Linked DNA regions of Ammoniphilus sp. CFH 90114. The protein of the gene in region 1 interacts with the protein of each later gene in a pairwise test. Links are inferred from orthologs where the notes say so. Each region holds a gene or a part of one and is shown in the gene's direction. Other genes may lie near its edges.

What was found.
Region 2: the proteins of eno (region 1) and rpe interact in binary tests that used the Escherichia coli proteins (3 or more experiments, as listed by UniProt). The link is inferred for Ammoniphilus sp. CFH 90114 from one-to-one orthologs.

What each region holds. Positions count from the first base shown.
Region 1 is NZ_SDLI01000013.1:79,558-87,544, forward strand. Bases 2,385-5,227 are described here. They hold eno (phosphopyruvate hydratase), read left to right. Parts: upstream 2,385-3,084; coding sequence 3,085-4,371; downstream 4,372-5,227. Other genes in these bases: gpmI (2,3-bisphosphoglycerate-independent phosphoglycerate mutase), read left to right, coding at 2,385-3,056; secG (preprotein translocase subunit SecG), read left to right, coding at 4,517-4,759; EIZ39_RS22085 (alpha/beta hydrolase), read left to right, coding at 4,946-5,227. Also shown: EIZ39_RS22060 (phosphoglycerate kinase), read left to right, coding at 1-761; tpiA (triose-phosphate isomerase), read left to right, coding at 770-1,519; more of gpmI, read left to right, coding at 1,521-2,384; more of EIZ39_RS22085, read left to right, coding at 5,228-5,653; EIZ39_RS22090 (alpha/beta hydrolase), read left to right, coding at 5,646-6,401; rnr (ribonuclease R), read left to right, coding at 6,472-7,987. UniProt on the Escherichia coli protein: Catalyzes the reversible conversion of 2-phosphoglycerate (2-PG) into phosphoenolpyruvate (PEP). It is essential for the degradation of carbohydrates via glycolysis.
Region 2 is NZ_SDLI01000001.1:429,996-432,742, forward strand. It holds rpe (ribulose-phosphate 3-epimerase), read left to right. Parts: upstream 1-919; coding sequence 920-1,576; downstream 1,577-2,747. Other genes in the region: pknB (Stk1 family PASTA domain-containing Ser/Thr kinase), read left to right, coding at 1-26; rsgA (ribosome small subunit-dependent GTPase A), read left to right, coding at 44-913; EIZ39_RS02270 (hypothetical protein), read right to left, coding at 1,621-2,043; spoVM (stage V sporulation protein SpoVM), read left to right, coding at 2,338-2,418; rpmB (50S ribosomal protein L28), read right to left, coding at 2,517-2,705. UniProt on the Escherichia coli protein: Catalyzes the reversible epimerization of D-ribulose 5-phosphate to D-xylulose 5-phosphate.

The sequences.
Region 1 (7,987 bases):
TCGTGAATGACGCGTTCGGAGCGGCACACCGTGCGCACGCTTCTACAGAAGGTATTGGACATTACATACCTGCCGTTTCCGGATTTTTAATGGAAAAGGAACTAGAATTTCTTGGTGGTGCCCTCTCCAACCCGGAGCGTCCTTTTACCGCGATTATCGGCGGCGCGAAGGTGAAGGATAAAATTGGCGTAATTGAAAGTCTGCTGGATAAAGTGGACAACCTAATTCTTGGTGGAGGGTTAGCGAATACCTTCATAAAGGCACAAGGATTTGACGTTGGGGCTTCTCTACTTGAAGAGGATAAGGTAGAATTGGCTGCTTCCTTTATCCAAAAGGCAAAGGAAAAAGGCGTTCAATTCTACATTCCGACCGATTGTATTGTCGCGGATCGGTTCTCGAACGATGCTAACACCCAAGCCGTATCGGTCAGTGCGATTCCAGAAGGATGGCAAGCGTTGGATATCGGACCTGAGACGGCAGAACGCTACCAGAAGGTGGTTGCCGATTCCAAGACGGTGGTTTGGAACGGGCCGATGGGCGTATTCGAGATGGAGGCGTTCATGAAGGGTACGGAGGCGATTGCCCAAGCGATGGTGAATGTACAAGGAACCACCATTATTGGCGGCGGTGATTCCGTTGCTGCAGTGGAGAAAGCAGGAGTCGCAGAGAAGATGTCCCATATCTCTACGGGTGGCGGAGCTTCATTAGAATTTATGGAAGGAAAGAAACTTCCGGGAGTTACCGTACTGGAAGATAAATAGGTGATGACATGAGAATTCCAATCCTAGCAGGAAACTGGAAAATGTTCAAGACGATCGCAGAGGCAAAGAAGTTCGCAGAAGCTATGCCTGTCCAGGGAGACCGGGTAGAAGCTATTATATGTGCACCTTATACTATGCTGCCAGCGTTATCTGAAGCTCTTTCTGGTAAGAACATTGCCCTTGGCGCCCAGAACATTCACTGGGCAGAGGAAGGAGCTTTTACAGGTGAGATCAGTCCCTTAATGCTCCAAGAGTTAGGCGTAAAATATGCTATCATTGGCCATTCTGAACGTCGAGCTTATTTTGGAGAGACGGATGAAACGGTCAATCAGCGCCTTCATGCTGCCTTGAAGCATGGAATCGTTCCTATCGTATGTGTAGGGGAAGACTTGGAGCAAAGAGAAGCGAATCAGACGAAGGAAGTTGTAAAGGTGCAGATGGAAGCCGCCATGAAGGATGTTAGCTCAGAGCAGATGGTGACCATGGTTATTGCTTATGAACCGATCTGGGCGATTGGTACGGGGAAGACTTCTTCTGCCGAGGAGGCGGGTGAGGTTATTGGCTTTATCCGCCAACTCATCGCTGACCAATATGATCAGAACATTGCAAATCAAGTGCGAATCCAATATGGTGGAAGCGTGAAGCCTGATAATATTGCAGGTTTTATGTTGCAGAGTGATATTGACGGTGCGTTGGTCGGCGGTGCAAGCTTACAGCCTGATTCCTTCCTTGCCTTATTGAAAGGAGCAGAGCAGTAAGATGAATAGACCCAAACCTGTTGCCTTAGTCATTTTAGATGGCTTTGCTATGCGAAAAGAAACCTATGGGAACGCTGTTGCCCAGGCAAACAAGCCGAACTTTGACCGTTTTTGGAACAAGTATCCGAACACCCTGCTGGAAGCCAGTGGGGAAGCGGTCGGATTGCCAGAAGGACAGATGGGGAATTCCGAAGTCGGGCATCTCAATCTGGGAGCTGGAAGAGTGGTGTATCAGGATTTAACCAGAGTGACGAAGGAAATTCGGGAAGGTCACTTCTTTGAGAATGAGACTTTTCTTGGAGCGATGCGTCATGTGAAAGAAAAAGACACCAAGCTTCACCTTTATGGTCTCCTGTCTGATGGCGGGGTTCATAGCCATATTCGCCATCTCTTTGCCTTGTTGGAGCTAGCGAAGAAACAGCAGATCGAGAAAGTATACATACATGCCTTCTTAGATGGACGAGATGTATCGCCAGATAGTGCGACTCGCTATGTTCAGGAAGCCCAGATGAAAATGCAGGAACTCGGTGTAGGACAGTTTGCTACGGTTCAAGGGCGTTATTATGCGATGGATCGGGACAAGCGCTGGGAGCGTACGGAGAAATCTTACCGGGCTATGGTGTATGGAGAAGGACCTGCCTATGTGGATCCTCTTCGTGCCGTCCAAGAGTCCCATGAGAAGAGCATCTTCGATGAATTTGTCATGCCTACTGTTATTACAGACGAGCAAGGCCAGCCGAATGGGCTAGTAGAAGACGAAGATGCTGTCATCTTCTTTAACTTCCGCCCAGACCGGGCCATCCAGTTGTCTCAGGTGTTTACCAATGAGGATTTCCGCGGGTTTGATCGCGGAGAGAAGGCACCAAAGGATCTTTATTTCGTCTGTTTGACGAAGTTCAGTGAATCGGTTCAAGGGTTTGTAGCGTACAAGCCTACGAATCTAGACAATACGTTGGGAGAAGTTCTTTGCCAAGAGGGGCTAAAACAGTTGCGTATTGCTGAGACGGAAAAGTACCCTCATGTCACGTTTTTCTTTAGCGGGGGTCGCGAAGCTGAATTCGAGGGAGAAACCAGGGTTCTTATCCCTTCCCCTAAGGATGTTGCGACCTATGACCTGAAGCCAGAGATGAGTGCACAAGGGATTACAGATGCCTTAATCCATGAATTAGATAAGGATATTCATGATGTGGTCATCCTCAACTTCGCAAACTGCGACATGGTAGGTCACTCCGGAAGAATGGAACCGACCATTCAAGCCGTGGAAACCGTAGACCGCTGCATGGGAATGGTGGTCGATGCCATCCTTGCGAAGGGGGGAGTTGCCCTGATTACGGCCGACCATGGGAATGCCGATCTCATGCTGGATCCGAATGGAAATCCGATCACATCCCATAGTACGTATCCTGTTCCATTCATTGTTACCAAAGATGGTGTAGAACTTCGAAAAGACGGTGTCCTAGCCGACATTTCTCCAACCATACTGAAGTTGTTAGGTGTGGAACAGCCGAAAGAAATGACCGGAAAGTCCCTATATTAATTCATAACTTAAAAGGAGCGAAAAGATAATGACAATTATTTCTGATGTTTATGCTAGAGAGGTATTGGATTCTCGTGGTAACCCTACGGTTGAAGTTGAAGTCTATTTAGAATCAGGTGCATTTGGCCGTGCAATGGTGCCATCCGGTGCTTCTACAGGGGCGTATGAAGCGGTTGAGCTTCGTGATGGAGATAAGTCTCGCTATTTAGGTAAAGGTGTCCTTCAAGCGGTTGACAACGTAAATGAAATTATTGCCCCAGAAATTATTGGATTAGACGCCCTAGATCAAGTGGGAATCGATCAGTTGATGATTGATTTGGATGGAACGCCGAATAAGAGCAAATTAGGAGCCAATGCTATTCTTGGTGTTTCCATGGCGATTGCTCATGCTGCTGCTAACGAATTAAACGTTCCTCTTTATGTTTACCTTGGCGGATTCAACGCGAAGCAGCTTCCTGTTCCGATGATGAACATCTTAAATGGGGGAGAACATGCGGATAATAACGTAGATATCCAAGAGTTTATGGTGATGCCAGTGGGTGCAGAGAGCTTCTCTCAAGCTCTTCGCATGGGCGCAGAGATCTTCCACCAGCTGAAATCCGTACTGAAGGAAAAAGGTTTAAATACAGCGGTTGGAGATGAAGGTGGATTTGCACCTAATCTAGGCTCCAATGAAGAAGCCATCACCACCATCCTAGAAGCTGTGAAGCAAGCTGGCTACGAGCCAGGTAAAGATATCTTCCTTGCTCTTGACGTGGCAGCAACCGAAATGTATAAGGATGGATCTTACCACTTAGAAGGTGAAGGAGTCACGAAGACGACAGCTGAGATGGTTGATTATCTTGCTTCACTTGCTGATAAGTATCCTATCATTTCTATCGAGGATGGCTTGTCCGAGGATGATTGGGATGGTTGGAAGATGCTTACGGATCGTATCGGTTCCAAAGTACAGCTTGTTGGAGACGACTTGTTTGTAACCAACACGGAAAGATTATCCCGTGGTATCGAAAGCTCTACTGCCAACTCTATCTTAATTAAAGTAAACCAAATCGGAACATTGACCGAAACCTTCGACGCAATCGAAATGGCGAAGCGTGCAGGGTACACGGCTGTTATTTCTCACCGTTCTGGAGAAACAGAAGATGCGACGATTGCGGATATTGCAGTAGCTACGAATGCTGGACAAATCAAGACCGGTGCACCTTCTCGTACGGATCGTGTGGCGAAGTACAACCAATTGCTTCGCATTGAGGATGAATTAGGACCTGTCAGCCAATATGGCGGAAGAAAGTCCTTCTATAACCTTAAGGGTTAGTTTAGGAGGTAAAATTTACTGTCCTTTTTGTTCCTCTCCCTCCGTTCGTAGCCTTGTATCCCCTCTAGGTTTATGGTAAAGTTTATTTTAGTATACTTAGAATGGACAACCTAGGCTTTATTGGGTTAGGTATGGAGGTACTGATATGGCATTCTTTCTTAAAGTCTTACTTGTAATCTTTTGCATTGGATTAATTGTTGTTGTCTTGCTTCAATCCGGTAAGAGTGCTGGTTTATCCGGTGCGATTGCAGGGGGAGCAGAACAAATGATGGGTAAGCAGAAAGCGAGAGGCATTGACGCGGTATTGAATAAGATTACCATCGTATTGGCTGTCGGATTTATGGTTTTATCCATCGCTGTAGCTTTCTTTACAAGAGGTGCAGTGTAATAGTAGGAGGAAGGGAGTAGCCTTAGGGTTGCTTCCTTTTCTTATATTTCAGGGAAGTTTCGTCGGTTTCTGCCTCATTGTTACAAAATTGTAAGGTAACATTGCAGGATAATTGTGGTATATTGAGAAAAGTGGGTACAATCCTACCCCATCTGAAGGCACATATGGAACGTAAGGAGAGGTATTATGACAGGTTGTTTACTTCTTCATGGCTTTACGGGCAGCCCCTATGAAGTTGAACCACTCGCTGATCATCTGAGAAAGCATGGATGGAAAATTTCGATGCCTACGTTACCCGGACACGGTCATCTTAAGGAAGACATGAAGAAAGTGACATGGAAGGACTGGATCCAGAAAGCAGAAGAAGAGCTTCGTTTGTTGCTCAAGGAATGCTCTGTCGTCTATGTGGTCGGTTTTTCGATGGGAGGCATGATTGCCGCCTATCTTTCAACTAAATATCCTGTAACAAAATTAGTGCTCCTCAATGCCTGCGTTTATTATATAAATCCAGGTCAGATGTTCTCTCATATGGCGGAAGCCATCAAGTCAAATTTCACAGCCGATTCTAAGGATCTGATGAAGCGTTATATGCAAAAGTCACTCTCGACCCCCGTTCGCGCGGTCGTTCATTTTCGGCGGTTGGTAAAAGTTCTGAAGCCCGAGTTGGCGAAGGTCACCGTACCAACTCTAATCCTTCAAGGGGAATGCGATGATTTAGTTGAGCCAAGAAGTGCTCATTACATCTACCAGAGTATTCAATCCACAAGCAAAGAAATTCACTTTTTACCACAATCGAAGCATATTCTTTGTCATGATTGCGAGAGCGATCAGGTTGTCTCCTTAGTAGAGGAGTTTCTCACAAGGGAACCGGAGGGAGCCGATATTCGTGTCTGAAGTTCGATCTATTTACCATAAAGGACATAACGGCCGAGGGATCTTGCTTCTGCATGGGTTCACCGGGACCACTTTGGAGATGAAGCCTGTAGCTGAATTCTTTAGAGGGAGCGGATATGCGATTTCCGCTCCTCTTTTAGCTGGACATGGGACGTCTCCCGAACACTTAAAAAAGACAACCTGGAGAGAATGGCTTTATTCTGCTGAGGAGGGATATCATCAGCTTCTAGCCTCTGGGAATCGAGTGATTTACGCTATTGGTTTATCGATGGGAGGAATCCTCGCCTTGAAGCTTGCCCAGCGTTATGAATTTCGGGCGATGGCGACCTTGAGCTCACCGATCGTTGTTCGGGATACAAGGATGAAGTACGCTCGCTATGCGAAGTGGATTCTCCCCTACGTACCAGGCACTCGAGAGAAAAAGGCGCCACACATTGAAAAGTACCTTGTGCCTTACTCAAAGACACCGCTCGCCTCGGTATATAGTCTGTATCAGCTGATAGAAGAGGTAAAAGGAGAGCTGCCTCAGATCAAGACGCCTATTTTCATCGCCCAGAGCGGGCAAGATGAAACGGTTGATCCTGCAAGTGCTGATTATATCTATGATGAAATTGGGTCAAACTATAAGAAACTCATTCATTATCCTCTTTCTAGCCATATCATTACACTAGATCATGACAGACATCAGTTATTTATGGACGTAGCGAAGTTTTTTGAAGAGGTAACTTGGAGCGTAGAGGGGAGATAACCCCTTTTTTTTGTCCGTGAAGGAGCCTTTAGTCCATACTTTAAATATAGAAAAAAAAGGAGTGAAGCAAGTGGTAACAGAACAAAGAGTTATCGAATTTATGAGGGAAGAGGCCTACCATCCGATGACGGTTCAAGAGCTTGAAGAAGCTTTTGAAGTTGAATCGGCTGCTGATTTTAAGGAATTCGTCAAACTTCTAAATTCACTAGAAGAGGCTGGAAAAATTATTCGTACCCGCTCAAACCGTTATGGGGTTCCAGAACGGATGAATCTCATTAAAGGAAAATTGCAAGGCCATGCTAAAGGTTTTGGATTTGTCATCCAAGAAACGGCTGGAGAGCCAGATATCTTTATTTCCGCTCATGATATGAACGGCGCTTTGAATGGAGATGTTGTGCTATGCCGCCCCAATCCGAAAGTGAAGAGTGGTTCTCGTGTGGAAGGAGAAATTATTCGCATCCTTCAACGAGCAAACAACCGTTTTGTTGGAACGTATTCGGATGAAAAGAATTACGGGTTTGTGATTGTCGATGATAAGCGCATGTCCAAGGATATGTTTATTCCCAAGAATATGAGTATGGGAGCAGTCGATGGGCATAAAGTAATTGCAGAAATCACGAAGTACTCGGATGATGGCCGCACGAATCCTGAAGGTAAAATCGTAGAGATCCTTGGGCACAAGAATGACCCAGGCGTCGATATTTTATCGATTATACATAAGTACGAGCTGGCTGAGGGATTTGATGCCCATGTTATGGAGCAAGCCGAATCCGTTCCTGATGAGATCACCGAAGAGGAATTGCAAAATCAAAACCGACGGGATCTTCGTGATCGCGTGATGGTCACGATTGACGGGGCGGATGCAAAGGATTTAGATGACGCGGTTTCCCTAGAAAAGCTGGATAACGGAAACTATCTGTTAGGTGTTCACATTGCGGACGTCAGTTACTATGTAAAAGAAGGAACTCCACTCGATGAGGAAGCCTATCGCCGCGGCACCAGCGTCTATCTCGTCGACCGTGTGATCCCCATGCTCCCGCATCGTTTGTCTAACGGAATATGCAGTCTGAATCCACAGGTAAATCGACTCACCTTAACCTGTGATATGGAGCTAGATGCAGATGCCAAAATCGTTCGTCATGACATCTATGCCAGTGTCATTAAGACGAATGAGCGGATGACCTACTCTGATGTTTATAAGATACTTGAGGAAGAGGATCAAGAGTTAATTTCTCGTTATGAACCGTTAGTTCCTATGTTTCAAATGATGAAGGAAGTAGCACTGAATCTCCGGAACAAACGGATGGAGCGAGGAGCCATTGATTTTGATTTTAAAGAGTCGAAGATCTTGGTGGACCCCGATGGCAAGCCAACCGAAGTGATCTTGCGTGATCGGACGATCGCTGAGCAAATTATTGAAGAATTCATGCTGGCTGCGAATGAGACAGTTGCAGAGCATTTCCACTGGTTAAATCAACCGTTTATTTATCGAACCCATGAAGATCCGGATGAAGGCAAACTGAGAAATTTCCTACAGTTCATTACGAACTTCGGGTACTTTGTGAAAGGGACAGCTAACGATATTC
Region 2 (2,747 bases), on another replicon or contig:
ATATCCAATATGCGGATGTTCCTTGATGCACAGGAGGAAGGGCATGCCTGAAGGTAGGATTATTAAGGCATTAAGCGGCTATTATTACGTTTTGGATGGACAATCGATTTGGCAGTGCAGGGCTCGCGGCTTATTTAAGAAAAAGGGAATTACACCGTTAGTTGGCGATTGGGTGGAATATGATCAGGAAAGCAACGAGGAAGGATATATTCAATCTGTTGGAGAACGTACCACCGAACTGGTTCGTCCTCCAATAGCCAATGTGGATCAGGCTGTTTTGGTTTTTTCCCTAGCTCAACCTGCTATGAGTCATTTGTTATTGGATAAGTTCTTAGTGCATACGGAATCAGCAGGAGTTAGGTCCATTATTTGTCTTTCTAAGGCTGATCTTGCGGAAGATGAAATTGATGAGATTGAACAGTTATACCAGAGGATTGGATATGAAGTATTGGTGACGAGTAAGTACTCTGATCAAGGAATAGCGAAGCTAAGAGAAATGCTTCAAGGACATATTACGGTATTGGCTGGACAATCTGGTGTAGGAAAATCTACTCTATTGAACGCCTTGTTCCCTGGTTCCAACCTGCAAACAGGGGAAGTAAGTGAGCGGTTAAGAAGAGGAAAGCATACGACTAGACATGTAGAGTTAATTCCTGTGGAAGGAGGCTTCGTAGCAGATACTCCAGGTTTTAGCCAACTAGATTTCTTTGAAATCGAACCAGTTGATTTGAGCTATTATTACCTTGAGATGAAGCCTTATATTCCAGATTGCAAATTTCGAGGATGTACCCATCTAAGCGAACCTAAATGTGCGGTTAGGGAGGCACTCGAACTTGGGATGATCGCACCATCTCGCTACGAAAGCTATAAGCAATTCATTCAAGAAATCAAAGATAAAAAGCGGAGGTATTGAAAAATGATGGAACGACCAATTAAGATTGCCCCTTCCATTTTATCCGCTGACTTTGCTAAATTAGGAGAGGAAATTCGGGAGGTAGAAGCAGGAGGAGCAGACTACATTCATGTGGATGTGATGGATGGTCACTTTGTTCCTAATATTACGATAGGACCGCTAGTGGTACAAGCCATACGCCCTGTTACCAATCTGCCTTTAGATGTACATTTAATGATTGAAAGTCCCGATCGCTATATTCCTGAGTTCGCAAAGCAAGGCGCAGATATCATTACGGTTCACCAGGAAGCATGTACACATCTTCACCGCACCATTCATTTGATAAAGGATTATGGAGTAAAAGCAGGTGTTGTGCTTAATCCAGCTACTCCAATTGTGACCATCGAGTCTATACTTGAGGATCTCGATATGGTACTTCTGATGACGGTTAATCCAGGTTTTGGCGGACAAAAGTTTATTTCAAGTGTCCTCTCAAAGATCAAACAACTTCGTCAACAACTGGATGAGCGGGGACTTTACCATGTAGAGATCGAGGTGGATGGCGGAATCCAGGCAGAAACCGCTCGTTTAGCTGTAGAGGCAGGAGCGAATGTGCTAGTAGCTGGAAATGCCATCTATGGGCAAAAGGATCGCCGAGCTGCAATCCAAGCCATAAGAGGTTAAAAAAAACCCGTATCCCTTGTTAATTAATAGGGAACGGGTCTTTTTTAGGCTTTAAGAGGTTCTTTTTGCCAGAAGCCTTCATAAATTTCTGTTTTCTCTTCCTCATCTAACATCCGGAATCCGTGGGTTTCGAAGAAATGGCGCAGGTCGTTTTCTATATTATTCGCATAGATTGGTTTTTGAAGCAAATAGGATTCATATTTCAAAAACTCTAAGCAGCGAGTAGCATCAGGTAGAGCTTTGGGCAAAACATTCAATTCCGAGAGATCAATGTGACGATGATAGACTTGATAGTGTAACTCAAAATGATCATTGACGACGGTTACTAAACCATCTTTATTCGATGTGTATTGGCCCTGAATGGTTTTAATGAATTGCTTTATACGGCTTTTTTGAAAATATTGAGGAAAAATGACCATGTTTGAACGATGAATGGGTGGGGGGGTAAAGATTCCCGCTTGTCCCATGTTGAACCCTCCTTTATCCTTTAGTGCCTCTACGTTTGGAGGCTTGTAAGATACAAGCTCTTACTGTTAAGTTATGTGAGCACGTACCAGAATAGAACCGATAAATAGAAGCTAGATTATCTGGAAGGGTTACCTAATATTTTAGGAACATTTCTTGGTGAGTAGTGAATATACTTTACTAAATGTTAATGTTCATCAATCCGTTTGGGAGTCCACCCGGGGGTCATAAGATTCTTGATGAGGAATGGCTGACGTACGGTGAGTGAATTTTATAGGAGGTAAGGAGGGGCAGTCATGAAGTTTTATACAATCAAGCTTCCAAGATTTATAGGGGGAATGGTAAAGGCCATGTTAGGAGCCTTTAAGAAAAAATAGGATAAAAAAAAGCACCTGGAGTTAGGTGCTTTTTTTTATGAGTTGTTGACTCATCTATGAAAGCTTGGGAAGGACCCCCAAGTTTTCTAGTCTATGAATTAAACACGGGTTACTTTACCGGACTTAAGAGCCTTTGCACTTACATAAACGCGCTTTGGTTTACCATCAACCAAGATACGCACTTTTTGAACGTTAACTCCCCAAGAACGCTTAGATGCGCGATTGGAGTGGCTTCTTTTATTTCCAGTACTTGCTTTCTTACCAGTTACAAAACATACGCGTGCCATTTTTTCCACCTCCCTGATACAACACTATCAGTTAAAGAAATA